2 regions of the Desulfosarcina ovata subsp. ovata genome follow, and region 1 is predicted to be linked to the other one. Evidence: riboswitches for the same ligand, from Rfam matches in the RefSeq annotation. Region 1 holds a riboswitch; the other holds the start of a gene.
What was found. Region 1 has a riboswitch for cobalamin ahead of trpD (anthranilate phosphoribosyltransferase). Riboswitches for the same ligand answer to the same signal wherever they lie in the genome.
Positions count from the first base shown of each region.

Region 1 (15,855 bases):
TTGACGGCGATGATCCTGTTCACCACCGCGCGCCTGGTGGGAAGTATTACCGCCGTCCGCCGCCGGGTGATGATGATGTATCTTTTGGCCGCCGTTTTGCTGGTCACCCGCATCTTCATCGGCATCGGACTGCCCATGCCGCTTTTCCGGCTCTACCTGCTGGCCACCACCATTGGCGTCGGCAGCCTTTGCATCCGGTTTATCCTGCGCCCCGTCACGGCCAGACGGACACGCGGATACACGGCATTGTTAACCCTGGCCTCCCTGGCCTGCCTGGCGATCGCCATATTTGAGATCACCGGTTACAGTGCGCTCTCCCGGCATATTTTTCAGTCATCAATGGCGACCATTTTCATTGTTGTGCTGGCCCGGCTGATCATGCTGCTGATTCGCGGACTCCTGGAATCGGCATTCCGCAGCCCGGCCGTCCAGCAAATTCCCTTTCTTCCGGCGCATACGACAAAGATCATCGATCGTATCACCAAAGGGTTCAGCCTGATTGTTTTGCTTTTCTGTGTGGGGGTGGTGCTTCAGACCTGGCGGGTCTTCACCAGCCCGGTGGAGCCGATTTCCCGGCTTCTGGCGTTTGGCGTGACCGTTGGCCAAAACCGGATTACCATTGGGCTGGTACTGGCCGCAGGCGCCTGCCTGTACGGCGCCCTGCTGTCGTCCCGCCTGATTCAGATGTTTTTGATGCGTGATGTGTTTGCGCGCAAAAAACTGGATCCGGGCATCGGTCTTTCCATCTCCCGCCTGCTTCACTACACCATTGTGCTGGTGGGGGTCATGCTTGCCCTGGCCACTCTCGGGTTCGAACTGACCAATCTGACCATCATCGCCTCGGCGCTCAGTGTCGGCATCGGCTTCGGCCTCCAGACCATCGTGAACAATTTTGTCTGCGGACTGATCCTGCTTTTCGAGCGTCCGGTCAAGGTCGGTGACATCATTCAGCTGGGCAACCAGTGGGCCACGATCCGTGACATCGGTTTGCGGGCAACCATTATCCAGACCTTCGACCGTTCCGACATCGTCGTGCCCAACAGTGATCTGATTACCAACCAGCTGACCAACTGGACCCTGGATGATCGCAACATGCGCATCATTCTTACCGTTGGCGTGGCTTACGGATCGGACGTGCCCCTGGTGCTGAAAACCCTGAAGCACTGCACCGCGGAAAACCCACGGATTCTCAATGATCCGTCGCCGCTGATCTATTTTATGGATTTCGGGGACAGTTCATTGAATTTTCAGATCCGCGTCTGGATCGATGACATCGATTACATGAACGATGTGCGCAGCGAGTTGAATCAGGCCATCGACCGCCGTTTCCGCGAACTGGGCGTCGAGGTCCCCTTTCCCCAGCGGGATCTGCACCTGCGCAGTGTGGCCCCAGCAGCGGCGCCGGTTCTGGACTCCGTCCGGGGGGACCCCTGAATCCGATCACTGCGGATCATTTTCGCTGGAACAGGCGGTTCGCATCGGTCTTGCCGGCAACGGCGGCCTCGGTTTTCGGTGGGGGCGGGGCGGCGCTGCGTCGGCCGGTCTTGCCGGTAAAATCCAAAATGACCTTGAACCCATCGCCGGCCAGCACGCGGGGCAGCTGCCGGCTGAGCTGTTCCGGCGGGACGATGGCCTCGACCAGATGCTCCAAGGCCGGCTGGTGACGGGCGATCAGCCCCAATGCGGCCACCATATTCTGCCGGGTCAGGCCGTAGGCGCCGAATAGGGCTGCTTCGCGGTAGTGCAGCAGGTTGATCAGGTTGCTTTCAATGGTCTGGTTTTTTTTCAGACCGCTGAAAAAGGAGAGGCGGCCGCCCTTGGCCAGCTTGGTGACCGCCTGGCTGAAGGCGATGGGGTCGGGGCAGGCGTTGATCGCCGCATCGAATTCGCTCTCGTGGGTTTCCCGCAGGGCGGTGATCTGCGTGGCACCCAGAAATGCACCGGCCCTGGCGATTTTCCGGGCGTTTTTTTCAATTACCAGGGGGATTGCGCCTTGTGTCTTTGCTACCAGGGCGGCAATCAGGCCGACGGTGCCGCCACCGAAGACCACCACCCGTTCTCCCGGCTGTAGGTTGAGCGCCGTCAGGGCGTTGTGGACACAGCCCACCGGTTCGGCGAAACAGGCCTGGTGCGGGGTGATCGTGTCCGGTACCGGAATCAGGCTCTCGGTGGGGGCCAGCAGGGTCCGGCTGAAGCCGCCATCAAAATGAAAACCCATGATCTGCATGGATTCGCAGAGATTCTCGCGGCCGCTGGTGCAGTACCGGCAGCGGCCGCAGATCCGGCCAGGCCAGACGGTAAACCGTTGGCCATGCTCGTCCTCGGCCAGCACTTCGTGGCCGGGAACCCGGGGAAAGATCAGATCGCGGTGGCCCTCATGCCACATTTTGGCATCGGTCCGGCAGATGCCGCAGTAGCGCACGGCGAGCCGGGTCATGCCGCTCTCGACGGCCGGTTGGTCCGCCGGCTGAGTCTCGATTTGCTCCAGGCCGGTCAGCACGATTTTCATGGTTGAATTTCCCTTTCCCATGGTTTCAAAGCGGTGTTTCCGTCAGGGTCAGTCGAAAGATGACGGCTTCGGGAAATCCGTGCGCCCGGGCCGCTGCCAGATGGACCTTGACGGTTTCCAGCATTGCCATGGGAAAAACGCTGGCTTTGTCCAGCCCCACGGCCGTGCAATCGTCGTCCTTGACGCGCAGATATCGGCTGCCGGTTTTGATGACGAGCAGTTCCATGGCGGTTCTCCTAATTGATGGCGTTTTGCAGCCGACGCAGCCTGGCCAGTCCCTCCTCCGGTTGCCGGTTCTGGGTGGTGACCCAGTTTTCCAGGGTGGCGTATGCGTTGCCGCTGTCGATGGTGGCGCCGGCCAGGGCCATGCCGGTGGGGATGGTGTCCACCTTGCCGGCGACCTTCAGAATCAGGGCCGTGTTGAGTTCCAGGGCCTGTCGGCGGGTGCTGGTGCCGTTTTCCTGCCCCCGGATCAGGGCCACGAAGCGCCTGGATTCCCGCGCCAGATCCTTCTCCGGTGCCAGGTCGGCCGGGTTGTGATCGGCCAGGCCCAGTTCGGACGGCTGCAGGCGAAACGTGTCGACGGTGCCATCCTCGCCCAGCTGCGCACACCAGGTGGTGCCGCAGACCGACGCCTCGTCCATGCCCTTGTTGGTGCCGTCTACCGCCCCGTGGAACACCAGGGCCTGCTGGTAGCCGATGGCTTTCATGACCCGGACCACCGGGTCGATCATTTCCCGGGCGTAGACACCGCGAATACCAAACCGGGGCATGGCCGGGTTGGCCAGGGAGGCGGCGATGTTCAGGGTCGAGCCGAAATGGATCTGGGAGAGAATGCGGCCCAGGGCCATGGGGTGAATGGTCGGGCTCATGCCATTGAACAGGCCGATGCCGGCATCCTTGATGCTGCGGGCCACCAGGTCGGCATCGCAGGCCACATCCACGCCCAGCGCTTCGGCCATATCCACCGTGCCGCAGACGGAGGTGATTGCCCGGGCGCCGTGGCGGGCCATGGGCACGCCGGCTGCCGCGGCCACGATGGCGGCGGCGGTGCTGATATTGAAGGTCTTGTAGCTGTCCATACCGGTGCCGCTGTTCTCGACGACGGGCATGCCCGTATCGGGGGTCACCTTGACCGTGTCCAGGTCGAAAATGGCCTCCCAGGCGCCGGCGACTTCCGCTTCGGTCTCGCCCTTGGCGCGCAGGGCCGCCAGAAATGCCCCCTGCTGCATGGCCGTAGTGTTGTCATTCAGGATAACGGTGAAGGCTTCGCGGGCCTCGTCGCGGGTGAGGTCCGTCTTGTCGATGAGGCGGGTGATCAATGCGCCGAAGGTTTTGTCCGTACTCATGGTCGGTTAACTCCGTGATATGGAAATATCGGATGGGCCGGACAGGAGGCAGGATATTGCGATATACGGCGCTGCACAATAAAAAAACCGCGGCAGCCGATGCCAGTATCCTTTCGCCTGAACGACCAGACGAAAACGATACGGACAGCTTCCAGCGGTATCCGTTTCCGGCAGGCATCGATGATGCCGCCGGGCAGTGCACAGGCAGGCTTTCTGGCTTACGGGCGTCGAGCGTTTCCCTACTGGCCGCGCCTTCCCGTCGACACCCGGTCGGCAGTGGCGTTTTTGCGGCGGTCGTTCCCGATTACAGCAACGGCTGGTATGCGATGGGCTCTCACCATCTTTCCTTTTAACGGGCGTTCGAAGCGCCGGCGCCCGCACCTGTCAGTTACGATTTTCTTACCCCGAAAGCAGGGCGCTTGTCAATTTTTCCGTGTCCGCTTACACCGTGATGCGCCAGCAGCGATGGATGGTCTTGCGCTTGTTCCGGTAGTCTTCCGGGATGGTCTGGGCCGTGATTTCTTCTACTGCAGCGGCCTTGATCCGGTCCATGCAAAGGGTGAAATCCTGGTGGTTGGTGGAGAAGAAGAGCGTGGCCTTGGGCCGCATCAGGTCGATCACCGCCGAAAGGAGGCGGGGATGGTCGCGTGCGATGTCGAAGGATTCGTTGCGCACTTTGGTGGTGGAATAGGAGGGGGGATCCACCACGGCAAGATCGAACTGTTTTCCCTCCCGGTGTGCTTTTTTCAGATAGTCGAAGGTGTGGGCATGGACCAGCCGATTGTTTTTCGGATCGATTTCGTTCAGCTTCAGATTCTCCCCGGCCCACTGGATGACACTCTCCGAGCGGTCCACGGAGACGGTGCTGCGGGCGCCGCCTTTGGCCGCGTAGCAGGAAAACGACGCCGTATAACAGTACAGATTGAGAAAATCCTTGCCTGCGGCCATCTGGCGAACCATCTGCCGGGTGTCGCGATGGTCGGAAAAAAGGCCCGTATCCACATAGTCGTACGGATTGACCAGAAATTTGAAATCCCGTTCGTGCAGAACGATCTTTTTATCCGTATAGTCGATGCGTTCGTAGCGTTTGCCCTCCTGGCGGCCGGCCCAGCGCTGTTTCAGGTGCAGCCGTTCGGCGGGCACGTTCAGGGTGTCGGCCACTGCCCGGCCCATCAGGAGCAGCCATTCGGGTACCGACTGGCGCCGCATGTACTCGCCGATCACCAGGTGGCCGCCGTACCAGTCCACCACGGCACGAATTTCAGGAATGTCCCAGTCGTAGAGGCGGAACACATCGATCTGCTGCCGTGAGAACCGTTTGGAAAGGTGCTTGAAACGCTTCTTGACGCGGTTGGCCAGCATTGCTGCCTGCCGATGGAAATGTTCGGAAATTCTGGGAGTATCATTCATGGTTGGGGTAAAATCGAAAACTCCAATAAAACGCCCCGTGGACGAGTTTTTCCGTCGCCGGGGCGTGGGTTGTTTTTTCAGTGCACCGTTTCAGGTCAGGCAGACCCGCATATGTTGCAGTTGGTCAGGCAGCGTTCATATTTTGCGTCACGATCACGGGTGGGTTCGCTGGAACTGGACCAGTACTGCATGATGCACTGGCTGATGCATTCTTTTTCGTTGGGTACGATATTTCTATTTTTCATGGTGCCGCTCCATTTGTAGGATTTCCAGATGGGGCTTTATGCAAAGCCGGGCCGTCCGAATAACCAAACAATAAGCACGAACCATGAAATTTGAATACCGATCGCCGAATAAATCCATTTACTCGATATCCACAGAAATCTGTCTGGGCGGATCGGCCGCAGGTCGGGGCATTTCGATGATCAGGACGCCGTTTTTGAACGTTGCCTTGATATCTGCGGGCGCGATCATGGCATGCAGGCTGAAGGTCCGGTAAAATTTACCGCAGATGCGTTCACGGCGATAATAGTTGGTCGTCTGGCATTCCGGATCCTCGGACCGCTTACCGCTGATGGTCATGACGTTGTTCTTGACCTCCACGGTGACATCTTCCTTTTTCACACCGGGCAGGTCGACGGCAACGAAAAAGCCGCTGTCGTTTTCATAGATATCGGTATGGGGCGTCCAGGCACAGGAGGGTAGCGTTTCGCCGTCAGCCAGCTGTTGGGGGAACGAATCTTCAAAAAGTTTGTTAATACGATCCTGAAGGGTGGCGATATCGCCAAACGGGTCCCACTTGATGATGGCCATGACGTTCCTCGCGATTTGGGTGGATGGGCGCCAGCCGGATCGTTTGCGACCGGCGCCGGCCGGTTTGGGGCCTCGCGGTCGATGGGCAATGGCTGGTGTTGAGAAAAGCATAGCCATCCGGAGATGCTTGTCAAGCCCCGATGCGCCGGGGGCGGTATGGCCGGCGGCGCAAGAATTCGCCATAAGCGACAATTGGCTTGCAAAAGCGGTTAAATTTTGGTGAAGTTGCCCCACATTTTATGAACTGGGAGAACAATCATGAACGACGATTTTGAAAACGCATCACCGGAACCGGAAGTGGACGCGGAAGAGAGTTTTGCCGAACTGTTTGAATCCTACAGCACCGGCATGAATGAAAACATTCAGGTGGGCGACCGGATCCGGGGGCGCATTATCTCCATTGGTGGCAGCAACGTGTTTGTCGACACGGGCACCAAGGTTGACGGGGTGGTGGAAAAAAACGAGCTGCTTGACGACGACGGGCAGCTGTCCGTTGCCGAGGGCGACGAGTTGGATCTGTATGTGGTCGCCGCCGACGAAAGTGAAATCCGCCTCTCCAAAGCCATTTCCGGGATCGGCGGGCTCAATATGCTCAAGGACGCCTGGACCGAGCGCATTCCGGTGGAGGGCAAGGTGGTCGCCGCGATCAAGGGTGGGTTTCATGTGGAGATGATCAAGCGGCGGGCCTTTTGCCCCATCAGCCAGATGGACGTTGCCTATGTGGAAGACCCCAGTGTTTATGTGGGGCAGACATTGACCTTCCTGATCAAGCGGTTTGAGGAGTCGGGGCGCAATATCGTCGTTTCGCGGCGGGAGATCCTGCAAAAGGAGCTGGACGAAAGTCGCAAGGCGTTCATGGCCGAACTGCAGCCCGATGCTCTGCTGGAAGGCAGCGTGGTGCGGATCGTCCCCTTTGGCGCCTTCGTGAGCCTGGCCCCCGGCGTGGAAGGACTGGTGCACATCAGTGAGCTGAGTTGGTCCCGGCTGGATACCCCCGATCAGGCGGTCACGGTGGGCGATCGACTGCAGGTCAAGGTGCTGGGCATCAAAGCCGGGGAGAAGCCGGGAACCCAGAAGATCGCGCTTTCGGTGAAGCAGGCCATGGGCGATCCCTGGGCCGACGCCCAGCAGCGTGTTCCGGTGGGGGCCAAGATGCTGGGCAAAGTGACCCGATGCGCCAATTTCGGTGCTTTTGTGGAACTTTTCCCCGGCATTGAAGGGTTGGTTCACATCAGCGAGATGAGTTACACCCGCCGGGTGATGCGTCCCGAAGAGATTGTCTCCCCCGGGGACGAAATCATGGTGATGGTCAAGGCGTTCGACCTTGACCGCAAGCGGATTTCACTTAGTATAAAGGATGCGGAAGGCGATCCCTGGGCCGATGTCCAGGAAACGTTCAAACCGGGTAAGACCGTGCAGGGGCGGGTCGAGAAGAAAGAAGGATTCGGTATCTTCGTGAACCTGGCACCGGGTATTACCGGTCTTTTGCCCAAATCGAAAATCGCCGCATCGGACAATGCGGCGCAAATTGAGGCCCTTAAACCGGGTGCGGCGATCACCGTAACCGTTGACAGCATTAACGTGGCGGAACGCAAAATTTCTCTCGGTGCCGGTGGCGGCACCGACGACCAGGGATGGCAGGAATTTTCCGGTGGATCGTCGGATACCTTGGGGTCGCTGGGGGATCAGTTGAAGGAAGCCCTTTCCCGGAAGAAAAACGGAGGTTGATCATGGCAGGTAGTGATGAACTTTACGATCTGGTCATTATCGGCGGGGGGCCCGGCGGCCTCTCCGCAGCCATTTACGCCATGCGGGCGGCGTTGAAAACCGCACTGGTGGAAAAGGGGGTCACCGGCGGGCAGGTGACCATGAGCGACGAGGTGGAGAACTACCCCGGTTTTGTCCATATCAGTGGCGCCGAACTCTCCATGAAGTTCACCCAGCACGCCCAATCCTACGATTTGGATATGATTTCCCAGGAAGTCACGGCATTGGACCCGGGTCTGGACCATCACACGGTTCGGCTGGCCAATGGTGACACCCTCAAGACTCACGCCGTCATCCTGGCCACGGGCGGCAGCCCACGGAAACTCGATGTGATTGGCGAACGGGAACTATACGGCAAGGGGGTTTCTTACTGTGCCACTTGCGACGGGTTCTTTTTCAGGGGCAAAACCGTAGTCGTCATCGGCGGCGGTGACAGTGCCGCCGAAGAGGCCCTGTATCTGGCCAAACTGTGTAAAAAAGTCTACATCGCCCATCGGCGGGATGAACTGCGGGCGAGCAAGATTCTGCAGCAGCGGATTTTCAACGATTGCAACATCGAAATGCTCTGGAATACCGTGGTGACGGAAATCAAGGCCGGTGCCGACGGTGTGGAACAGGTTGGCCTCAAGGATACCGTTACCGCCGACACCCGCGAGTTGGATGTGGATGGCGTGTTTATTTTCATCGGTTTCAATCCCAACAACGAACTGGTCCCGGCCGGCACCCGCATGAACGCCGACGGCATGGTGGTGACCGATGAGAAATGCGAAACCCGGACACCGGGGATTTACGTGATCGGGGATTTGCGTGAAAAATTCGCCCGTCAGATCGTGCTTTCGGCTGCCGACGGCTGTACGGCCGCACTGGCTGCGGCCCACTATGTGGAAGCCAAAACATCCATGCTGGCCGATACCTGCGAACTACCCCCGGACGCCGCTTCGTGAATCGGCGCGGGCGGGGAAAACGGGTTGCAGGCGCCCTTGCCGGATTCCTCTGGGGGGTTTTTCTGATATTCATGCCGATTGACGAGGCCATGGGCATGGACGGGCCAGGGCTGCCAGCGCTCATCAGATCGGTCCGTTTCGGTGTTGCCGCCCACGATATCGACGGCCTGTGGAGCGGGCGGTCCAAAGAAAGTGGCCCGGACATCTGTGTGGAGGCGACCTTCAATTACCGACTGTTCTCACTTTTGGCTGCCGATGCGTTTCCCAATCTGGGGCTGAGCCTGAACACCCGGGGAGATACCAGCAAGGTTTACGCCGGGTTCCTGATGCAGTGGAAACTGAGGTCCCAATGGTTTGTGGCTACCGGATTCGGTTTGGCCCTGCATGATGGCAAACGGCATGCCGGGACACAAGATCGAAAATCCCTCGGAGCCAAGGTGCTTTTCAGAACGCCGATTGAAATCGGATGGATAATCGATTCGCATCATCGGTTGGTTGTTGCCTTCGACCACATATCCAATGCCCACCTGGCGAACCCCAACGAGGGGTTGGACACCTTGGGTCTGTTTTACAGCTACCGGTTTTAACGGGCTTGTGCGAATGATGGTTCAGCGTGATGGATACCGGACCGAATCCGATGCTTGAATTGTTCAGATCCTGGAGAGAGCGCCATTTTTCCGATCCCCAGCGGGTGATTCTGGGGTTTATGCTTCTGGTCGGAGCGGGGCTGGTCTATTTTTTAGGCAGCCTGCTGACGCCGGTATTTATCAGCATCATCATCGCCTACTTGCTTGACGGCATGGTTGCCCTGCTACAGCGCTCTCATCTGCCGCGCCTGGCCTCGGTCCTGATCGTCTTTATTGTCTTCATGGCCGGCATGATCGTGATTATGCTGTGGCTGCTTCCACTGGCGGTCAGGCAGGTCAGCCAACTGGTGCAGCAGCTTCCGGGAATGCTGGCCACGATCCAGTCCCGTCTGCTGCAGTTGCCCTCCAACTACCCGGAACTGATTTCGGAAAGCCAGGTCAGCCAGGTGATCGATTTTCTCAACGCCAGTATCTCCACGCTGGGAAAACGGGTACTGACGCTATCCCTGGCCTCGGTTGTCGGCCTTATGCATTTGGTGGTCTATCTGGTGCTGGTACCCTTTATGGTCTTTTTCATGCTCAAGGACAAAGCCGCCATCCTGGCCTGGGGGAGACGTTTTCTGCCGGATAATATGGACCTGACCGAGTCGGTCTGGCAGGAGGCCAATGTTCAGATCACCAACTACATCCGGGGCAAAGGATGGGAACTGCTGATTATTTGGGTGGTCAGCTACGCGGTGTTCCGGGGGCTGGGTCTGCAGTTTTCACTTCTGGTTTCTCTGTTCGTGGGCCTTTCGGTGATTATTCCCTACATCGGTGTTACGGTGATGGGGTTTGTCATGGCCCTGATCGCCTTTATCCAATGGGGGTGGGGCGGTGAGTTCATTTCCGCCATGATCGCCTATGCGGTGATTCAGGTATTGGATGGCAACCTTTTGGCTCCCCTGCTGCTTTCCGGGGTGGTCAATCTCCATCCCGTCGCCATCGTGGTGGCGGTGCTCCTGTTCGGTGGCCTGTGGGGGCTGTGGGGACTCTTTTTCGCCATTCCCTTGGCCACCCTGGCCAATGCGGTCCTCAAGGCCTGGTTTGCCAGGATCGAGCATCGCACGGAATCAGAATAGGCTGTTTCCGATTGTCTTCCACTCGTTTTTCATCCCACTTCTTATTGTCCGAATCCGTTGAAAAATAGTGTGCGACCTGATTTCCGGGCATGCATCATGCAGTGATTCGTCCTGCGAAGGTGAAAACCATTTTATTGCCCGTCAGGGACAATCATCCGGATGATCCACCATACACCCTCGTATACGTTTTTGCCCTGGATCTGAGAACTTATTACTTCTGTCTTGAATTGACCGAATCAGCGAGGCTACCATGCAGGAAACCGATTTTTTAAGGGAAAACCAGAGAGTCCTTAACGACATCAAAAAACTGACCATCTTTGACCCGTTTCAGGAGGAGGAACTGCGCAACCTATTGACCATGAGCAAGATCCGGCGTTACAACCCTGGAGAGACCATTTTTGAACAGGGCAGCGCCGATACATGGCTCTATTTTCTGATTTACGGCAAGGTCCGGCTGATGAAAGACGGCAAACCGGTAACCCTGCTTCAGGAAAGAGGAGAGGTGTTCGGTGAAATGGGAGCCATTGCCTGTGCTCCGCGATCGGCCTCGGCCGTGGCCGTGGGTGATACCGTCTGCCTGTCCACGGACATCTATTATATTGAACAGCTTAGCGGAAACGACAAAATGGCTTTCGGCTATGTCATTTACCGTGTCTTTACCAATGTTCTGGCCGACCGGCTCAGGCAAACCACCGAAGAGTTGCTGTCCCTGAAGGGGCGCAGTATCAAGATCTGGTAGCCGGCTTCCATCATCCATCGGTCATCTGCCCGTGCGGGTTTCATACGAATCCGTTCAGATCCCGCCGGGCCATCCCATCCACAGGCAATCCGTTGCGTCCAGGAGCATATGTATGACAAGCCCCAGACCCACCAGGCGGGTTTGGGGCAGCACCGTCATCAGCGCATAGAGGCCCATGAATGGCCAGGTGTGCAGGTGTGCAGTGGTGCTGGAAAAAGCAAACCGATTGGGGTATAAGGGGGCCTGAAACCACACTGCTCTCACCCTATAGGAAAACCGATACTATGGAACTGAATACCAAGCTGGCCATTTTGGAACGGATGATCGGCATTTACGACGAATTCCTCAGCCAGTTCGATCTGGCCTGTGAGAAATACTGTGCGCACTGCTGCAGCGCCAATGTTACCCTGACGACCCTGGAAGGCTATCGTATCATTGACCACCTGGAAACGAACAACCTGATCGGTCAACTGGAAACCATTGCCCGGCTGGCCCATCCCGACCGCTTCATCCCCAAGGTTTCCATCAACCGGATGGCCGATATCTGTGCCCGGGACGGCGATCTTCCCGAAGAACCGATGGACCCCGAGGCCGGCCCGTGCCCGGTATTGACCGATGATGCCTGCCCGCTATACGCCGTGCGTCCCTTCGGGTGCCGCTGCATGGTCTCCGCCCGAAACTGCGCGACCACCGGGTTTGCCGATATGGACCCGTTTATTCTGACGGTCAACGACGTTTTTTTACAGCATCTGGAGCATATCGACGCCCAGGGGTACACAGGGAATTTTGCCGATGTGATGGGGTTTCTGGCCGACCCTGAAAACCGGCAGAACTATTCGTCCGGCCGTCTTGGGGGGGCACCGACGGGGTTGGTGGCCAACCAGCCGGTGTTCGTGCTCATGATTCCGCCGGAGCACCGGAAGCGGATTCAACCCCTGCTGGATCAGATTCGTTCGATCCAGCCGGGCTGACCGCGTCAGCAGGTGCGCTCCTTCAGTTTCCCAACGGACAATCCCATTGGAAGGATCTTTAATGAAAACCTATCCCATTCCCATGGTTCCCGGACCGGTGGTGGTGCCTGACGCTATCCGTAAGGTTTACCTGGACGCATACGGATCCGGTGACCTGGAACCTGAATTCGTCGAGTTGTACACCCGCACCCAGCGGCGGTTGAAAACGATTTTCAACACCCGTGACGATATCGTGATCATGACCGGCGAAGGCATGCTGGCGCTGTGGAGCGCGTTGAAGAGCTGCCTGGTGCCTGGGGACCGGGTGCTGACCGTGGCCACGGGAGTGTTCGGTTACGGCATTGGTGAAATGGCCCAGTCGTTGGGCGCCGACGTGAAGACCGTGGGCTTCAGCTACGATGAGACCATCAACGACATGGCGCGTATCGAAGCGGCCATCGCCGAGTTCAAACCGCGCATGATCACGGCGGTTCACTGTGAGACGCCATCCGGAACCCTCAATCCCCTGGAGGAGTTGGGGCGACTGAAAAATGCCTACCAGATTCCCCTGTTCTACGTGGACACGGTGGCCGGGGCCGGCGGGGTACCGGTGCTGGCCGATGACTGGCATATCGACCTGTGCCTGGGTGGGGCGCAGAAGTGCCTCTCCGCCCCACCGGAGATGAGCTTCCTGTCGGTGAGTCCCAAGGCATGGGAGATCATCGATGCCGTGGGCTATGTGGGCTACGATGCCCTCAACCCATTTCGTCAGGCCGTTGAAAACCGCTATTTCCCCTACACGCCTAACTGGCAGGGGGTGGCGGCCCTGTACGTGGCTGCCGGGCTCCTCCTGGACGAAGGGCTGGAAAACAGCTTCAACCGCCACGACCGCGTGGCCAGCCGTTGCCGCCAGCGACTGGTGGAGATGGGAATCGACCTCTTTCCGGCCGCCGGTGCCGTTCCATCACCAACGGTGACGGCAGCAAAAATTCCCCAGGGCTTGACCTGGGAAACCTGGGACCGGCGGCTGCGTGACGCCGGGCTCGTAGTGGCCGGCAGTTACGGGCCATTGGCCGGGAAGGTCTTCCGTCTCGGCCACATGGGAACCCAGGCCGATCCAGACCTGGTCGATCAGGCCCTGGATGTGATTGCCGGCGCGCTGTAATTCGTCGTGCCACCGGACCGTTCCAAACAGTGACGCAAACGTGAAAAGCGAGGGAACCGCCACCATGATCAAAACCGCCGATTTGACGCCCCGGCAGAAGAAACTGGCCATTGGACTGGGGGCTGCATTGCTGATCTACCTGTTGTTCGGGTTTATTGCGGCGCCGTTTATTCTGCGCAGTGTTCTGGAAAAGAAGGTTGCCGGCATCATCCATCGGCAGGTGGCGGTGGAGGCGGTGCGGGTCAATCCCATCACCTTGTCGGTGACCCTCAGGGGGCTGGATGTGCGTGAGACCGATGGCGCGCCGTTTGTCAAACTGGGCGAGGCCTACGTCAACCTGCAGACCTCGTCCCTTTTCAAATGGGCCCTGGTCCTGAAAACGGTCCGGCTGGTGGATCCGGAGATCAACCTGATCCGTTCCGGTGAGGCCACCTTCAATTTTTCGGATATCGGTGCGGGGGGGGGCGATCCGCCCGATACCGAAACCGCTGCCGCCGAAAGCGGTGGATTCAACCTTGCGATTTACGATGCCCGGATCAGCGGAGGCCGCATCACCGTCGATGATCGCGTGGTCGCGGTCAGCCATCGGATTGAAGGGCTCAACCTGCGCGTCACCGATTTTTCCAGCCGTCCGGCCGATGTGGATGTATACACCCTGTTGAACCTTTCCGCCCGCGTCAACGATGCAGATTTTTTTCTGGACGGCAAAAGCCGGCCGTTCAGCCCCGCGCGGGATGCGAGCGCAACGATCGGTCTCGAATCGGTCGATCTGCCCCACTACCTGCCCTATATGCCTATCCCCGAGGGGTTGGCCCTGCATGCCCTGATCGTGGACCTGGAAAACGACGTCGACTTTCAGATGGATGCAGTCGGCCATCCGGATCTGACCGTTGCCGGGGTGATTTCGCTGAGCAATCTTCAACTGGCCCATGGCGACGGCACCCCCCTTTTCAACCAGGGCGAACTGAAACTTGACCTGCTGCCTTCGGCACTGCTCACCGGCCAGGTGCGGCTGGCCCAGGTGGATCTGACCGCCCCCGAGCTTTTCCTGGAACGTCTGCCCTCGGGGGCATTAAAACTGCCGCTGCCCGCCACCCGGGCGGATGACCCGGCGGCGGACGGGGCTGCTGCCGGCGATCCGGCAGCCACTGCGCCACGCATCACCATCGACCGGCTGAATCTGGAAAAGGGTGTTGTTCATTTCACCGACCGCGCCAACCGCACCGTTTTCACCACCACAGTCAACGACCTGGGGGTGACGGTAGATAACTTCGGCCTGAACAGTGACCGCACGGCCGCTTATCAGCTGGCCCTGAAAACCGAGGTCGGGGAAGCCATTACCCTGAAGGGCACTGCCGCTCTGGCGCCGCTCCAGGCCACGGGCGAAATCGCCCTGGCCGATTTGGACCTGTCCCGCTATGGGCCCTATTACCAGGACCGGTTTGATTTCAAGACCGTGGATGGGCGCCTTTCCCTGGGCACCGGCTATCGCTTCCGACAGACAGAGGACGGACCACTGGTTTCGCTGGCCGGGGGGTATGTCAATATCGATGCCCTCAAAATGGTGGCGGAAGACGATGATGCGTCCCTGGTCAGCCTGGCCAAGCTGCGCGTGAGCGATACCACCGCCGATCTGAACCAACGCGAAATCACCATCGGCAGTCTCGATATTGCCGGTGGGCAGCTTGCCTGCCGGCGGGAGAAAGATGGCGTCCTGAATCTGGCCAGTGCCTTTGTTCCCGCGGAGTCAGCCGAACCCGCCGTGAACGCGTCACCGCAACCGGAAGAATCATCGGCATCAACGGGTGACGTTTCACAGCTGGTGCTGACCCTGAATACCCTCAGCCTTTCCGATTTTAGCGTTGACGTGGAAGATCGGGTTCCGGCCAAGCCGGCGAAATTCAGGCTGGACAATATCAACTTCACTGCGGAAGCGCTTTCCACGGCAGCCGGGAAAACCGGCAAGGCCGACCTTGCCTTGCGGTGGCAACAGGGGGGGCAGATAACCGTCGGCGGCACTGTTGCGCTGACGCCGCCTGGTCTCGACCTTGCGGTAACGATGAAGCAGATGGATATTCGTCCGTTCCAGCCCTACCTTTCCGAGCAGGCCGGGCTGATCGTCACCCAGGGTTTTTTCAACACCCAGGGGCGCCTGAAGTTCAGCCAGAAGCAGGGCGCCGAACCGGCGATCGCCTATCGGGGAAAGGCCGGACTGACCCGGTTTGCCTCCATCGACCGCAAAAACGCCGACGATTTTCTCAAGTGGGATGCCCTGCAACTGGCGAAGATGGAAGTGGCGACAAACCCGACCCGCCTTTCCATCGACCAGATTTCCCTGTCTGATTTTTTTGCTCGTGTGATTGTCGACCCCGAGGGCAGTGTCAACCTGGTTTCCATGTTTGCCTCGACCAAAGGGGAAGATGGCCCCGCCAATGCGGCCACTGAAACGGCACCGGCGCCCCATGCCCCTGCAGCCCATTCAACGGCACCGATGATTAAAA
Region 1 covers NZ_AP021879.1:3,720,205-3,736,059, reverse strand. Annotated here, with positions in the region: gene GN112_RS33990 (mechanosensitive ion channel family protein) at 1-1,434, shown strand, start outside; gene GN112_RS16545 (alcohol dehydrogenase catalytic domain-containing protein) at 1,451-2,509, opposite strand; gene GN112_RS16540 (hypothetical protein) at 2,535-2,735, opposite strand; gene trpD (anthranilate phosphoribosyltransferase) at 2,746-3,858, opposite strand; cobalamin riboswitch at 4,045-4,258, opposite strand; gene GN112_RS16530 (class I SAM-dependent methyltransferase) at 4,300-5,220, opposite strand; gene GN112_RS16525 (hypothetical protein) at 5,364-5,513, opposite strand; gene GN112_RS16520 (Hsp20/alpha crystallin family protein) at 5,632-6,081, opposite strand; gene GN112_RS16515 (30S ribosomal protein S1) at 6,340-7,809, shown strand; gene trxB (thioredoxin-disulfide reductase) at 7,812-8,792, shown strand; gene GN112_RS16505 (acyloxyacyl hydrolase) at 8,789-9,379, shown strand; gene GN112_RS16500 (AI-2E family transporter) at 9,430-10,500, shown strand; gene GN112_RS16495 (Crp/Fnr family transcriptional regulator) at 10,751-11,239, shown strand; gene GN112_RS33610 (DUF6122 family protein) at 11,294-11,494, opposite strand; gene GN112_RS16490 (YkgJ family cysteine cluster protein) at 11,524-12,210, shown strand; gene GN112_RS16485 (pyridoxal-phosphate-dependent aminotransferase family protein) at 12,272-13,354, shown strand; gene GN112_RS16480 (DUF748 domain-containing protein) at 13,419-15,855, shown strand, end outside.

Region 2 (15,855 bases), 2.5 Mb from region 1:
TTACCCTTTATGAGAGCCGCGATGCCGCCATTGCCGCCGCATTCAGTTACCGGGAGTACTATCTGCTCTACTTTGATGAAACCGTTCGCGGGTTGACGGCCGGTGCATCGGTTGAATTTTCCGGAATTAAAATCGGAGAGGTGGTCAGTGTCCGGCTGCTATTCGACCAGGATCATCTGACGTTCCGGATTCCGGTGCTGATTGCCATTGAACCCGATCGTTTTGAGTTCTCCGGTGCTCTGGCCATCCCGGAGTACCGCGTGGTAGAGGAACTGGTGAAAAAAGGATTGCGCGCCCAGCAGCGCACCGGCAATCTGCTTACCGGGCAAAGTTACGTGTGCTTGAATATGTATCCGGACGCCGCTCAACAGGATATACTGACCAGTGATACATATCCCATTTTACCGACCGTTCCCAGTGCGATGGGTGAAATCACCACCACCGCCAGAAGGCTGCTGGATCGCTTCAACCGATTGCCGTTGGAAGCGACCCTGAAAGATATCCGCACGGCAGCCAATCAGGTGACAGAGACGGTCGGGGCGGACAACCTGACGCGTGCTATCGACAATATTGATGAGAGTTTTGCCGAATTTAAAAAAGTGACCGCTGATTTCAACAACGGCACCCTGGCAAAATTAGATGAAATGCTGGATCAGGCGCGGCAGACCTTGGCCAAGGGTGAAACGGCACTTGCCGAGGCCGGCAGTGTGCTGGGTGAAAGCGCGCCCATGGTGGTCAATCTCAATCGCCTGCTGATGGAACTGCAGGATGCCGCCCGGACGGTACAGGCGCTGGCTGATTATCTGGAACGTCATCCTGATGCGATCGTATACGGGAAAGGACTTCAGGAATGATGCGACCATGGCTGTGGCTCACGATTTTTGCCTTTCTGCTGGCGGGGTTGGTTTCCGGCTGCCGTTCCATTACCCCACCGGTGACGTACTACACCCTAAACGCCACCACCTTGCCACCGGCCGAATCCAACGACGGCGCGAAGGCCGACCTGACCGTCGGCATCCGTTCCGTCGGATTGCCCGGTTATGTCAACCGCCAGCAGATGGTTGTCCGCAGTGGAGCCAACCGTCTGTTGATTTCAAGCCTGAACCGTTGGGCCGATTACCCCGATCGGATGGTCCAGCAGACCATTGGTGAGAACCTGCAGTGGCTCATGCCCCATATCCGTATGGTCAACGCGCCTTGGCCGGTAGAAATCAAGCCGGACGTGATTCTGTCGTTTCAGTTTTTGGAACTGATCGGCACCGGAAAACGCCGGGTGTCGCTCACTGCCATCTGGACAATTGCCGGCAGCCCGGACAAAGCAACGGATGCAGCGGTCGTCCAAACCCACCGCACCCACCTGATTGAACCCATCACCGGTTCCGGGTTTGGCGAATTGGCTGCTGCCCACAGCCGGGCCATCGGGACGCTGTGCCGGAAAGTGGCCACTGCGCTTGACGCATACACCCGATCCCGGTAGGCGTTACCACTCCCGCCAGGTCATGACTGGTATCCCGCCAACAAAGATTTGCAGATGGTGTACAGGTTCTGCGGATGGTCGAATCAACAGATGCTATCCGTAATCCTTAACGCCGATGAACCGATAAAAAACTTGACAAAAAGTACCGGTGGGGTAATTAGATTGCACTTTGGATCAGGTGCTCATAAGTAATCTTCATCCGGTGGGTTGGGGTGACGGTTGACGAGCTGAAAAGGGAACCCCGTGAGAACCGGGGACGGGCCCGCCGCTGTAATCGGGGACGAACGCCGCAGCAACGCCACTGACAGCCGGAACTGTCGGGAAGGTGCGGTCGTAGGATGATCCGTGAGTCAGAAGACCTGCCCGATCCAAAATGAGTCGTCAACGCGTGGACAGTGTTTGACGCTCGCCAGATCACCGCGGATAAAAAAGGGACATCCCCGGATCGAATTGTTAATCGGTCCGGGGATTTTTTTTTCTCCGAACCGCCACTACTTTTTCCCCAATTCAGGAGAGCGCAAAGCGATGAGAAGAACTGTGAGTTTAAGCACGTTATAGCAGTAAATATTGCAAACAATCTTCTTGACAATTATGTTCGTAAAGAGAAATATGCGAAGCCATTTCAGGTGCTATAGAAGCTTAATAGGGAACCCCGTGAAATTCGGGGATGGGCCCGCCGCTGTGATCGGGGACGACCGCTGCAAGATTGCCACTGGCTTTAAAGTCGGGAAGGCGCAGCCATTAGGAAGAACCGAAAGTCAGAAGACCTGCCTGGATACCATAAATGTTGCTGCCCCGCCCCGTGGACAAGGGAAGGCAGATCAAATCTGTGGAAAAACCAGGGCATCCCAGATCGTTTGTCAATCAAATGGTTCGGGATTTTTTTTATTCAAGCCACGTTGAAGTTTTTATCCCGAACCAAAAGCTGTCAGAGTGGGAGGATAGATGAAACGCTGCTTGTTTTTTTTAATTTTGGGAGGACTTTTATGGCCCGCATTGGGTTTGGCCGAGGATGGGAGAGAAGCTGATCATAAACTGGATGAAATCGTGGTTACTTCGACGCGAAAGTCAAAGGCGGTTGACACACCTGCAAGTCTTTCCATCATCACGGCAGAGGAACTTGAGGATATGGGGGCCAAAAACATTGTTGAAGCCCTGTCAAAAATTCCCGGGGTTGTTGACAGCAGTTCAAAAAGCCAGTCCGTTGTCATCCGCGGAAACAAAAGCGCCATGGCCGGAGGACCGGTCCTTCTGATGGACGGTGTTCCCTTGAAATTGGGGGATTACCGGTACAGTGAGTTTGATTTTATTCCGGTCAACCAGATCGAACGGATCGAGGTTCTGCGTTCTGCCGGGATTGCTTATGGCCCCGGTGCGGCCAGGGGGGTGATCAATGTGATTACCAAAAAAAGCAAATCCGAGGGGGTTCATGGCGATGTCTCTGCCTCTTATGGTTCATGGGACAGTCATGACGAAAATGTGTCATTGTACGGCATGAAAAATAAGTTCGACTTTCTGGTGGATGCCGAAAATTATCATACGGACGGGTATGAAGAAGAAGAGGAAAACCGGCAGTCCGTGTTGGGACGCCTGGGATACAATCTGTCCGACCAATCCAGGATTGGTCTTCGGGTCAACCATGTGGATTATGATAATCAAACGGCAGAAGGGCTAAAAAAATATCAATGGCAGTTGGACAACTATCGCAGGGAGATCCATTTTCCCAAAAGCGAGACCGATTCGGATCTGCTCTGGCATAATGAAAAAGATGAGAAAAATACAACCGTTGCCTTGGAATTTTCCCATAAGGCCGAAAAAAAATTTTTTGATTCCTCTTTTTCCTGGGCAACCTATGAAAAAGACTTCAGACGGACGTATGCGATTTATGACAGTCCGACGAGCGTTTACTATGAAGACAGCGACCAGGACACATATTCACTGACCATGTCGGGCGGATATCATTTTGATTTCGGTTCGGTCAGCTACACCCCCACCATCGGGATAGATTATGAGGATATCGACAATACTGTCGGACGAATTTATCCCTATTATCCCACAAAAAATACCGACACATACAACTTTGACCTCCAAGAGAAAACCTATGGTGTTTTCTGGGACAACAACCTGCGGTTCAATGAAAAATGGGGGCTGGACGCCGGTATCCGTTTTGACAGGACAGAAGTGGAATTCCAGGACAAGGTACCCAATATTGTAGATGAAGACCGCGATATGTTCAGCTACTCCATTGCCCCGTCCTATCATTTCAATGACCAGGCCATGATTTACGCGTCGGTGGGAAGAAATTACTGGTTTCCAACGCCGCGGTATTATGCTTGGGCCGTTGAAAAAGGCGGATCGTTGAATCCGGTTGAAGACCTTGAGCCCGAAGAAGTCCTGACCTATGAACTGGGGTATAAACATTTGTTCAGCAAGGCATTCAACATCAACGCCACCATTTATTATTCGGAATATAAGGATAAATTCGGATCGGTTTATGACGAAAACGATGATTCCTGCGGCCAGGGGAATATCGGGGATGCCGAGGCAAAAGGGATCGAGATTGAGGCAGACGGCAGGCTGTGCCAATATTTCGGATACCGGGTGGCCGCCACCTACCAGGATATCGAATGGACCTCGGGTACGGCTTTCGTTTACATTCATCCCGATAATACCAGGGACTACACGGCAGACATTTCGGGAAAACAAATCTACTGGGTTCCTGAAATCAGTGGGGTCATCGGGCTAGATTTCTACCCCATGGCCGGGCTTAAGATCAGCATGGATATAAACTATATCGGCGAACGGTATGTGGATTACCTGAACCAGATCGAATATCCGGACAAAACCACCTTTGATGCCAGGGCTTCCTATACCTGGAAAGCATGGAAAGTCTGGGTCCTTGGTAAAAATATTTTTGATGAAGATCTTGAATATGCATCTAATTCATCCGGTAAGCTGAATTCCGACGGCGAACCCAATAACGCCTATTATGTCCAAAACGGCGCTTATGTAGAGGCCGGCATCAGCTATCATTTCTAATTGGAAAGTCATATGATCAAACAATTGTGGATGAGCGGAATTCTGGCCGCCTTCCTGGTGTTCGGCATTAAAATCGGCGTGGGCCTTGGTTCACAGATGAACCACCCCGCTATTTCAAAAAGAAAAAAATGGGCCTTTTTTGCAGGGTCTGTCCTGACCTATCTGCTTTTGTTCCTGGGAATACATTTTCTGGTGACCGGCCTGAATCTGCTGGATTACCTGGACAGATTGGCCAATGTCCTCAAATACGGAATGATTCTGCATTTCATTCTGGCCGCAGGGCTTCTGGCATGGGGCATCCGGCTGCTGATTCAAACACCGGCCAGTCACCAACACGCCCAGCTTAAGGCAGTTCTGCTTTTGATCACCCCCTGCCCGGTATGTGCCACCGTGATTCTGCTTAACCTGACCCTGGCGTTCTCTTTATTTCCCCTGGCCCCGGCTATGACGACGGCTGTTCTTTTCGCCTGTTTCCTCGGCTTTATCCTGATCACTTTGTTGGTCATCACCCTGTTTGCCAACTGGATACAGTCCATGGATACCTTTTTAGGGATCTGTATGGTGCTTGTTTCATTATATTTTGTTTTAACGATCCTTGTGGCCCCCATTTATCCTGAAATTAAAGCCGCTTTTGCCATGGCAGGTTCCAACAACCCCATCGGACACATTCAGGGCAAACCCCTGGTGCTGCTGGCCGGCACGGCTTTTGTTTTCGGCTGTGTCGGTTTTTACCGTTCCTATTTTTCGAAAGCAGATCAACCATGACCATTTTCAATATTTTCCAGACCACCTTGTACACGATTTCAACCGCACTGCTTGTCCCTGTGGTGGCGTTGCTCATTTTGCTTTGTCTGTGGCTATTTATCTATACCGGCGGCTTTTTCGGCGAATGGGTCAAAAGAAAAAAAATGAAACTGGACCGGCCCTTATCCGAATTTTTGGAAAATATCCAGAAAATGGGCAGGCTGCCGGATAATGTTTGCGCAGCTCTGCCGGTACACATCGTAACCTATGCATCAAACCTGGAAAACATACTCAAGCGGTCTTCCTGCCTGAAAGAGGAGCAAATTGAGGACCTGAACCAGAAAAAGGAAAACGCTCTTTTAAAAGGGGTTGACCGGATACGGCTGATTGTCCGCATCGGCCCGAGTTTGGGGCTTATGGGTACCCTGATTCCTATGGGGACCGGTCTTGCAGGCTTGGCTCAGGGAAACATGAGCCAGTTGTCGTCCAGCCTGATTCTGGCCTTTACCACTACGGTGGTGGGCATTTTTCTTGGCATCAGCGCGCATTTTTTTACAGTGATCAAGGAGCAGTGGATGCTTGAAGACATGCGAAGAATCAACCTGATCACCGAAGCCATGGTCAAGGCGTCCGATAAAGGCGGCCCAGCCGGGGAGACCCTATGAAATACGTAAAAAAAAGCCGCCAGGCCACCTTGCTTAAATCCAGGCATGAGGAACCTCTCAACGGTGTGGCCAACCTGTTTGACGTCTCCCTTGTTTTTATCGTGGCCCTGCTGCTGACACTGATGTCCACCTTTCAGGTGCTTGATTTTTTTAACCCGGACAGTGAAATCACGGTCATGAAAAAGGTAAAGGACCAGTGGCAGATCATCACCAAAAAAGGAAAGGACATCAAAGTCAAAAAAGTGACCAACAAACGGGTGGGCGGAGACGAAGGGTTCAAGCTCGGCACGGCCTACCAGCTGAAAAACGGCAGGATCGTCTATATTCCCGAGGAAAAGATCAGTGAAATCGATTAAGGTATTCTGCCTGATGATCACTTTTTGTCTTCTGTTCCCGTTCCCCATTGACTGCAAGGAAAATAAGGTCCGCCTGGTTTTTATTATCAGTTCCAGGGACACCATTGCCACGGCAAAAGCCGTCAAGAAATTGTCCGAAAGGCCGGATATCGGTGAGCACTGCCGCTTTGAACTTTTCACGGACTGGGAGCTTCGTACCGGGAGACTCCATAAGGAGGATATCCGTCCGGGGGACATCATCCTGGCAGACTTCATGAAACGGGAAACCGACCAGTTTCTGGCGTCTATCCCGGGAAAAGGAGAAAATGAGATCCACAGCCTGCGGTGCGGGTATCTTGCCCGGGAACTGGAAAAAAAAGGAATCAAACCGGATATCCGGACCGAGGCCTATTTTCAGCCCCCAACCGCAGAAAACCTAAAAAATCTGATTCTCATGGTTCTGTCGGCCAAGGGAATGGATGTCGCTTACGAAAAGCCCTTTGTGCTGCCGGATGCCGGTATTTTTCATCCGGACATCGAAACCGTGTTCAAGGATTTCGCCGCCTATTTTGACTGGTATAAAAAATCAGGAAAATATAAGGAAAACAGCTTCTGGGTAGGCATCCACACCAACCGCTCATCCGCCGTCAAAGAAAGCGGCAAGCTGGAAGGCCAAATCGTTGCTCCTCTTGAACAAAACGGAATCAACGCCCTGCCCGTGTTCGGCAAACCCCCTTACCATGAGTCCCTGAAATCCTTTTTCCTGGATGACACAGGCCATTCCCGGGTGGACGCGGTGTTAGGGTTCTCATTCCGGTTTTTACGGGGATTTCCCGAAGAAACCGGCCGGATCCTTTCCAGCATGAACGCCCCGATTTTCATTCCCCTGGAGGCCCACAGCATCACCATCGGCCAGTGGAAAAAATCCGATACCGGGATCTCCACCCTGCGTACGGCCTGGCAGGTCTGCATCCCGGAACAGAACGGCGGGATTGAACCCACCCTGGTGGGGGGCAAAACCCCTGCCCGGCTCAAGGGGATGACCGAAGTGATTTACGACCGGGTAGCCCTGCCGGACCAAGTGGCATTTCTCATCAAACGGATCCAGGCCTGGCACAATCTGAAGACAACGCCCAACTCCGAGAAAAGAATTGCCCTGCTTTACTGGAACCATCCGCCCGGGAAACAGAATATCGGCGGCAGCTATATGAACTGCTTTAAGTCCATGTCCGAAATTATCATGGAACTGAAAAACCAGGGGTATGGCATTAAAGGAGATGATTTCTCCGAAGGAACGGTCAAAGAGAGAATCCTGCTTGGGGCCAGGAATGTGGGGTCGTGGGCCCCGGGGGAGCTTGACAGGCTGATTGCCGAAAAATCCGTGATCAAACTACCGGTATTCCAATACAGAAAATGGTTTGACGAACTGCCCCAGGAATTTAAAGACAAAGTAATTGCGCAGTGGGGGCAACCGGAAGCATCCGATATCATGATCAAGGACGGCAATATCATTATCCCAAGAATTGACTTGGGAAATCTCATTGTCATGCCCCAGCCCTCCCGGGGATTCGGAGAAGACGCCCAGAAACTGTACCATGATCCCAAGATCTATCCCCATCATCAGTACATTGCCTTTTACCTGTGGCTGAAAAAAGGATTTCAGGCCGACGCCATTATCAGCTTGGGCAAACACGGTACCCATGAATGGCTTCCGGGCAAGCAGACCGGCCTTGCCTTGACAGACCCGCCGGATGTGCTGATCCAGGATATCCCCAATATTTATCCCTATATTGTGGATAATGTGGGGGAAGGCATCCAGGCCAAACGAAGGGGCCGGGGCGTGATCATCGATCATTTGGTTCCGCCGCTGAAAAAGGGCGGGACCTATATGGAATACAGAAAATTGACCGCCCTGATCGACAGTTTCCATGAGGCTGAGAAAATAGATCCGCTTTTAGCAAAGGAGAAATTCAAGGCAGTCGAGGAGCAGACCAAGGCGCTTGGCATCCACAAGGACCTGGGATTCGATGAAATCAACGATCATGTGGTGGAAGCGGTGGAACACTACATTCTTGAACTGTCCGAAACCCTGATCCCTTACGGACTTCATACCTTTGGCGTCTCCCCGGCCGGCCGGCCCCTTGAAGACCTGAACCAGGCCATGTGTGAGGCCAGCCCTGAAATCGATTCCCTTGAGATGAAATCACGGATTCAGGTATGCGGAAAAAGTGAGATGTCCTCCCTTATCAAGGCACTGGCCGGCGGGTATATTGCGCCGGCCGAAGGAAACGACCCGGTCCGGAACCCGGATGCCGTTCCCACGGGGAAAAATTTTTACGGATTCAACATTGACAAGGTTCCTTCCAAAGAAGCCTGGGCCATGGGCAAAAAACTGGCCGATGAGATGATTCAAACTTACCGGGAAGCGCACGATACCTATCCTGAAAAACTGGGCCTGATCCTCTGGAGCACGGAACTGCAAAGAAACGAAGGGGCAAGTGTTGCCGCTGCATTTTATCTTCTGGGGATTACACCGGTATGGGACAATAAAGACCAGGTAGTGGATATTGCCGTGATTCCCGGGAAAATGCTCAAGCGGCCCAGGATCGATGTACTGGTCCAGTCATCCGGGTTGTTCAGGGACTGCTATGCCAAGCTGATCAAGCTCATGGACCGGGCTGTCCGGATGGCTTCGTCCATGAAAGACGTAGAAAATTTTATAGCTGTCCACAATCAGAAAATCGAAGCCGCCCTGATTGAGAACGGGTATACACCGGAGCAGGCCGCTGATTTAAGCAGGGCCAGGGTCTTTGCACCCATGCCCGGGGCCTATTCCCATGCACTGCAGGAACTGATTCCCAACAGCGGGACATGGGAGGATGATACGGAAATCGCCGACGTGTTTATTCACCATTACTCTTATGCCTATGGGAACAATATCTGGGGCAAACCCCTGAAAAGCGGATATAAAGCCAATCTTGACGATGTAAAGATGACCATGCACACCCTGTCTTCCAACGTGTACAACATGCTGGACAACGATGATGTGTTTGCTTTCTTAGGCGGACTGTCCCTGGCAGTCAAACATCAGACCGGCAGTTTTCCTGAGACCGTGGTGGCCAATATGAAGGACGGAAAATCCGTATCCATTGAGGATCTTCCCAAGGCCATCGGAAAGGCATTGAGGACCCGGTACCTGAATCCTGAATGGATCAAGGGGATGAAACAGGACGGCTATTCCGGGGCCAGGGCCATGGATAAGTTTGTGGAATACCTGTGGGGGTTCCAGGTCACCTCTCCCTGGGCGGTGAGCAATACCCAGTGGGAAGAGATTTACCATGTCTATATCCAGGACAAATACGGACAGGATCTCAAAGCGTTCTTTGACAACAACAACCCCTGGGCCCTGCAATCCATATCGGCCCGTATGCTGGAAGCGGACAGGAAAGCGTATTGGAAAGCTCCTGAAGAGATGAAAAAAGAGATTGCCCGCACCTTTGCCCTCAACGTGATCGAAAAAGGCGTGGCCTGCTGCGAGCATACCTGCAACAATCCCATGTTCCAGAATTATGTGACCAATTTCCTGTCCCTGGCAGGGCTGTTAACCCCCAAACAGATGGACCAGTTTAAAACTACCCTGGCCAAGGCCAGCGGGAAAACCCTGGAAGAACAAATTGCCGACCATCAGCAGGTACGCCGGAATCTGGAGACAACCGTCAAAGAGATTCAAAAAAATGAAGATGTCAAGGCCGCTACCCAAGGGGAAAACATTGAAGGATTTGAGATGGTTGAAGAAAAATTGGACCGGACCAGCGTGGCCTCTTCAGGTTCGGCCTGGCAGGTGATGGCGATTGTCTTCGGCATTCTGTTGCTTCTGTTCGCCGGGTATAAACGGATAACAGTTTGATGCATAGCCGCAAACTGTGGAGCGGCAGCCGAGAACTGGGGCAGAGGATGAAGCGAGGCGCCTTCGATTCGTCTTCTTTACCCCAGGGCGCCATTAACGTGCCTATAACTGCAAATTAGGGAAATAATACAATGAGATGGAGATGGCTTCAGTCATGGGGCCGGACGATAGGATGCCTGATTGCCTCAGGTATTCTCATCCTGGTACCGCTGTCCGCCGAGGGCGCGCAGATAACCATCCTGGAAGTGGACATCAACAGCTACCAGGTTTACCAGGCCGTCAAGCAAGTGGATTTGCCGGCATCCCTCCAGGTCCGTTATTTTACCCTCGCCGATTTGACCGGCGACCCTGCGGCGAAATCATTTATTGCCGATTCGAAGGTGGTGCTCGTCAACGTGATGATGACGCAGTTGGCCGACTACATGGTTGATGAGGGGCTCATGGATGGGCGCATGGTATATGCCCTCAACCGTGCCGGGGATCCCGAGGATCTGACCAAAAAGGGCTTTTGTTTCGATGCGACGATCATGGATTACTATCACCATCGCAGCGTGACTAACCTGATTAACATGGTCCGCCTGGCCGTGAACCGGCATGTGGATGCGTCGGTTTCCTTCAGGCCGCTGGAGAAGGTCCCCGACGTCTGCATCCACCATCCGGACGCGCCCAGGCTGTATGAGAATCTGGCCGCGTTCAATCAGTGGGATGCCGCTCGCCAGGATTATGACTCCAGCCATCCGCGTGTCGGTATCCTCTTCTACGGGACCACCCTGAAGGAGGGGCAGGTGGAGGCCGCCGATGATTTGATCCGGCAGTTGGAGAACGCCGGGTTCAATGTGCTGCCCTGTTTCGGACCGGTGCAGCCGATTTTCGATCGCTACCTCAAACCGGTATCCGGCCAATCACCGGTGGATATGATCCTGGCCTTCAGCATGAAGTTCTCATCCGGCATCAACGATGGTATCCGCTCGGCCCTGGCTGCCCTGAACGTGCCCGTCTTCAATGTGATCCGGCCCTATGCGGAAACCATTGAGGCCTGGCGGAAAAGCGATGTGGGGCTGGGGCCCATGGAAACCGTGTGGGCCGTGGCCACGCCCGAGTTTTCGGGTGCCATCGAACCGACCGTCCTGATCGGCAAGAAGGAGATTGTTGACAAGGAGACCGGTCGGCACCTCTTTGTTTACGAAACCATCCAGGAGACCATCGATTTTCTCATCCCGCGCCTGAATAAATGGGCTGCCCTGCAACGCATGCCCAACGAAAAGAAGAAAGTCGCCATCATCTACTACAACCACAGCCAGGGCAAGCAGAACATCGCCGCCGCCTACCTGAATGTGTTCCGCAGCCTGCAGTTCATCCTGACTCGCATGCAAAAAGAGGGCTACGCCATAAAGAGACCGGATGCGCTCACCGAGGAGAAAATCCAGCAATGGATATTAGATGGTGCCCGCAACGTCGGCTCTTGGGCTCCCGGCGAACTGGACGCCTTGCTGGCTGCCGGTGAGGCGGAAACCATCTCCCTGGCCGAATACCAGACCTGGTTCAACCGGCTGCCCGAGGCGTTCCGCAAGCCGGTGCTCGATCAGTGGGGGCGGGCGGAGGATTGTACGATCATGACCAAGGACGGCCGGCTGGTCTTCCCCATGGTCAAACTGGGCAATGTGGTGCTGCTGCCCGAACCGGCCCGCGGCTGGACCGACGACCCCATGAAACTCTACCATGACACCACCCTCTACCCCCACCACCAGTACATTGCCGCCTACCTGTGGCTGTCGGAGAAGTTCCATGCCGACGCCATGATTCACCTGGGCACCCACGCCACCTATGAGTGGCTGCCCGGCAAGCAGGCCGGACTGGCACCCTGGGACCCGCCCGAGATCATGTCCGGCGTGATTCCCAACCTCTACCCCTACATCGTGGATGACATCGGGGAGGGCATTGAGGCCAAGCGCCGGGGGCGCGGCGTGATTCTCGACCATCTGACACCGCCCATGAAGGAGGCCGACCTGCACCATGAATACCGGCAGATCCACGATCTCTTTCACCAGTATGAGATCGCCCATGCCAACGGCAGTGAGACCGCCGAGGAATACATGCGGCAGATCATGCGCCTGGTGGAGCAGACCGGGATTGCCAAGGATCTTTCCATCACCACCATGGATGATGCGGCCATGGAAAAGATTCACCTTTACCTGCACGAGATCGATACCAACTCGCTGCCCTACGGTCTGCACACTTATGGCAAACCCTACGATACGGATGCGGCCGACGAGACGGTTCGCCTGATCCTGCAGCAGAATCCCACGGCCGATCGCTCCCAGGTGACCCGGGATCTCAGCGACTCAGCAATCCACGAGATGGAAAACCTGATGCGTGGCTTAAGCGGCGAGTATGTCCCCGCCGGCGAGGGCAACGATCCATTGCGTAACCTGGCGGCGATCCCGACGGGGAAGGACTTTTACGGCTTCTCGCCTGCCAAGGTGCCTTCCAAGGCGGCCTGGGAGATCGGCAAGCGGGCCGCCGAGCAGATGATCGCCGAGAAATTGAAGAAGGAGGGCCACTATCCGCAGAAGGTGGGGGTGGTGCTCTGGGCCACGGAAACCACGCGCAACGAAGGGGTCAACGAGAGCACGGTTCTCTACCTGATGGGTATGGAGCCAATCTGGGATGCCACCGAGCGGGTGACCGGCAGTCGGGTAATTCCCGGATCGCAACTGGGCCGGCCGCGCATCGACGTGCTGATCAACCCATCGGGCCTTTACCGGGACATGTTTCCCAACAAGCTGATCTTTCTGGACGAAGCCGTCCAGAAAGCCATGCTTCAGACCGATATCGATAATTTTCTCAGCCGCAATCAAGCCACTATCAAGGAGACGCTGATCGCCTCGGGCATGGATGCGGACGAGGCCGAAGTCCAGTCGCGTTTTCGCATCTTTACCGAAAAGCCCGGCTCCTATGGTAACGGGGTCGCGGAGATGATCGGTGCTTCGGGGTTGTGGGAAGCGGATGATGCCGTCAGCAACGTCTACCTCAACCGCACCCAGTTCGCCGTGGGGCAGGGCCGCTGGGCCGTTCCGGTAAAAAGTGCGTTTACCGAGAATTTGCGCGGGGTGGACATCGCCGTGCACTCGCGCTCCACCAATGTCATCGGCATCATCGATACCGATGACTTCTTTATGTACCTGGGCGGTATGTCCCTGGCGGTGAAAAACGTCAAGGGCGAGGCGCCGGACACCATGGTGACCCTGCACCGCCGCAAGGACGAATTGACCGTCGAGGATGTGACCAAGACCATTGGCCGGGAGATGCGCACGCGTTATCTGAATCCCCAATGGATCGAAGGCATGAAGCGCGACAACTACGGCGGTGCCCGCCAGATGGCCGATTTCGCCGAGAACCTGTGGGGCTGGCAGGTGACCGTGCCGACGGCCGTGGATGCGGCCAAATGGCAGCAGGTGTTTGAGGTCTACGTGGAAGACAAATACGGCGAAGATCTGGAATCCTTCTTCAATGCCCACAACCCCTGGGCCTACCAGTCCATGACCGCGCGCATGCTGGAGGCGGTGAGAAAAGGGTACTGGACTCCCGATGAGGCCGTCAAACAGAAACTGGCTGCCGAGTATGCCCTCAATGTGGTGGAGAAGGGCGTGGCCTGCTGCGATCACACCTGCAACAATCCCATGCTCAACCAGATGGTGGTGAACATCATTTCGCTCCCGGGGGTACTGTCACCGGAAATGGTGGAACAGTTCAAACTGGCCATCGAAAAAATGGCAGCCAAGGATCTGGACCAGCAGACCACCGACCGCCAGGAACTTCTGGAACAGCTCAGCGCGGTTCCGGGTCGTCAGCCTCCTGCCGATGCGCCGGAGGCGCGTAACGCCGAGAAAGATACTGCTCCGGCGGACGCTGCGGCAGACACCGAGTCGGTCGAGGGGTATAAAATGGAAGAGATGAATACCCAGGATCAGACCACTGAACTGACTTCGTCCGGTGTCCAGTGGATGGCCTCGCTGTTTGTCCTGATGGTGCTGGGGCTTTTCTTCTGGGGGCTGCGTCGGCGCAGGCGGGAAGACGAATAGGCTGGGGCGATCGATCGCATTTCCAACAGCTTTTCCAATAGTATTTAAGATAATGTTTTTGGCAAGGCCAGAGGAAGAAATCCGTATTGTAATACTGCGACGACCGATAACGCAGCCTAAAAACATTATCTTGAATGCTAAAGATCAACGTGAGGCCTTATGCTTTATAAAAGTCTGATTCTTGGCGTCCTTTTCAGTATCGGCATTTTTGCCGTTAAAAGCGGCGTGGGCATCGCCTATGTGGTGTGGGGACAAAAGAGGAAAGCCCTCGTTGTTCGTGGCATCACGCTGTTTGCGCTCAGCTATGCCCTGGTTTTCGGCGCGGCGGCAATGATTCTGCCCCGCCTGGATCCGGTCAGCCACCTGCCGGCCGTTCAGGCATTTATTCAGTCCGGAATGATCGTTCATCTGATCATGGCCGGCCTGATGATGGGCTGGGGCATCGCTTTGCTCATACATGGCGACCCATCGCATTCATCGAGCCATGGATGGCTGATACTGGTACTGCCCTGCCCGGTGTGCATCACGGTAATTTTGCTTTCCAGCGGATTCCTGATGGCCTGCTTTCCGGACCATCCGTTGGCGTTGAACGTGTTGCTCTATCTCGTCTTCATGATGATCAGCCTGGCCACCTCCGGCGTGGTTCGCCGCTATGGCCGTCTGTCCGGCATGTCCCCCGATATGTTTCTGGGTGGCGTCATGCTTCTGCTGTCACTCTACTTTATCGTTTCGGTAACGGTCATGCCCCAGTTTGCCGACCTGGACAAGGTGTATCGCATGGCCAGCTACGATGCCGGCCGGCCTCCCCGGGAGATCTTCCAAACGGTGAGTCTTGCCATTTGCACTGCGGCCGCTTTTGCAGCCGGTTTTCTTTTTACCACCCGAAAGACAAGGAGTACGCCATGATTGATCTGGGCGCAATGCTCAAGACCTTTATCTATCTGATCTCCTCCAGCTTGCTTTATCCCGTGCTGTTGCTGCTGGTGGGCTTGACCCTGGTGATCATCGTTTATGGCGGATCGTTTTTTGCCGAGTGGCTGGAGCGGATACGCCTGAAACCCTGCGCTCCGCAGTCGCTTCCACAGCTGCTCAAAAGCGGGCAGCCGTCAACGTCGGTGAGCCACCGGGTGAATCGTTATGTCCGCGCCCTGCAGCAGATCCGACGCCAGGACGGCGATGTTGAGGTCAGTGTCGAGAATCTGCTACAAGAGACGAGCCTGAGACTCTGGAAATCCATGGACCGGTTGCGGATCCTGGTGCGGGCGGCCCCCTCCCTGGGGTTGATCGGAACGCTGATTCCCATGGGAACCGGGCTGGCGGCATTGGGGCAGGGTGACATGACCCGGCTGACCACGGATCTGGTGATCGCTTTCACCACCACCGTGGTGGGGCTGGCCATCGGAACCATAGCCTTTTTTCTTTACACGGTCCGGCGACGCTGGATCGAGGAAGATATCAAAAACATGGAACTGGCCACCGACATGCTGATGCCGGACGAGAAACGGGGTGAATATGAGATACTTAAAACCGCGGCGAACCACTAACCGGGGCCGGGCCTTCGGCGACGCGGCGTTCCGCGATGACGATCCCATGACCGGAGTGGCCA
Region 2 covers NZ_AP021879.1:1,219,283-1,235,137, reverse strand. Annotated here, with positions in the region: gene GN112_RS05425 (PqiB family protein) at 1-854, shown strand, start outside; gene GN112_RS05420 (PqiC family protein) at 851-1,477, shown strand; cobalamin riboswitch at 1,661-1,858, shown strand; cobalamin riboswitch at 2,085-2,266, shown strand; gene GN112_RS05415 (TonB-dependent receptor) at 2,423-4,516, shown strand; gene GN112_RS05410 (DUF2162 family putative transporter) at 4,529-5,281, shown strand; gene GN112_RS05405 (MotA/TolQ/ExbB proton channel family protein) at 5,278-5,925, shown strand; gene GN112_RS05400 (DUF2149 domain-containing protein) at 5,922-6,281, shown strand; gene GN112_RS05395 (cobaltochelatase subunit CobN) at 6,268-10,167, shown strand; gene GN112_RS05390 (cobaltochelatase subunit CobN) at 10,299-14,249, shown strand; gene GN112_RS05385 (DUF2162 domain-containing protein) at 14,409-15,155, shown strand; gene GN112_RS05380 (MotA/TolQ/ExbB proton channel family protein) at 15,152-15,793, shown strand; gene GN112_RS05375 (DUF2149 domain-containing protein) at 15,762-15,855, shown strand, end outside.
Region 2: it holds a riboswitch for cobalamin, as region 1 does, so the genes downstream of both, GN112_RS05415 (TonB-dependent receptor) here and trpD (anthranilate phosphoribosyltransferase) in region 1, are expected to answer to the same signal.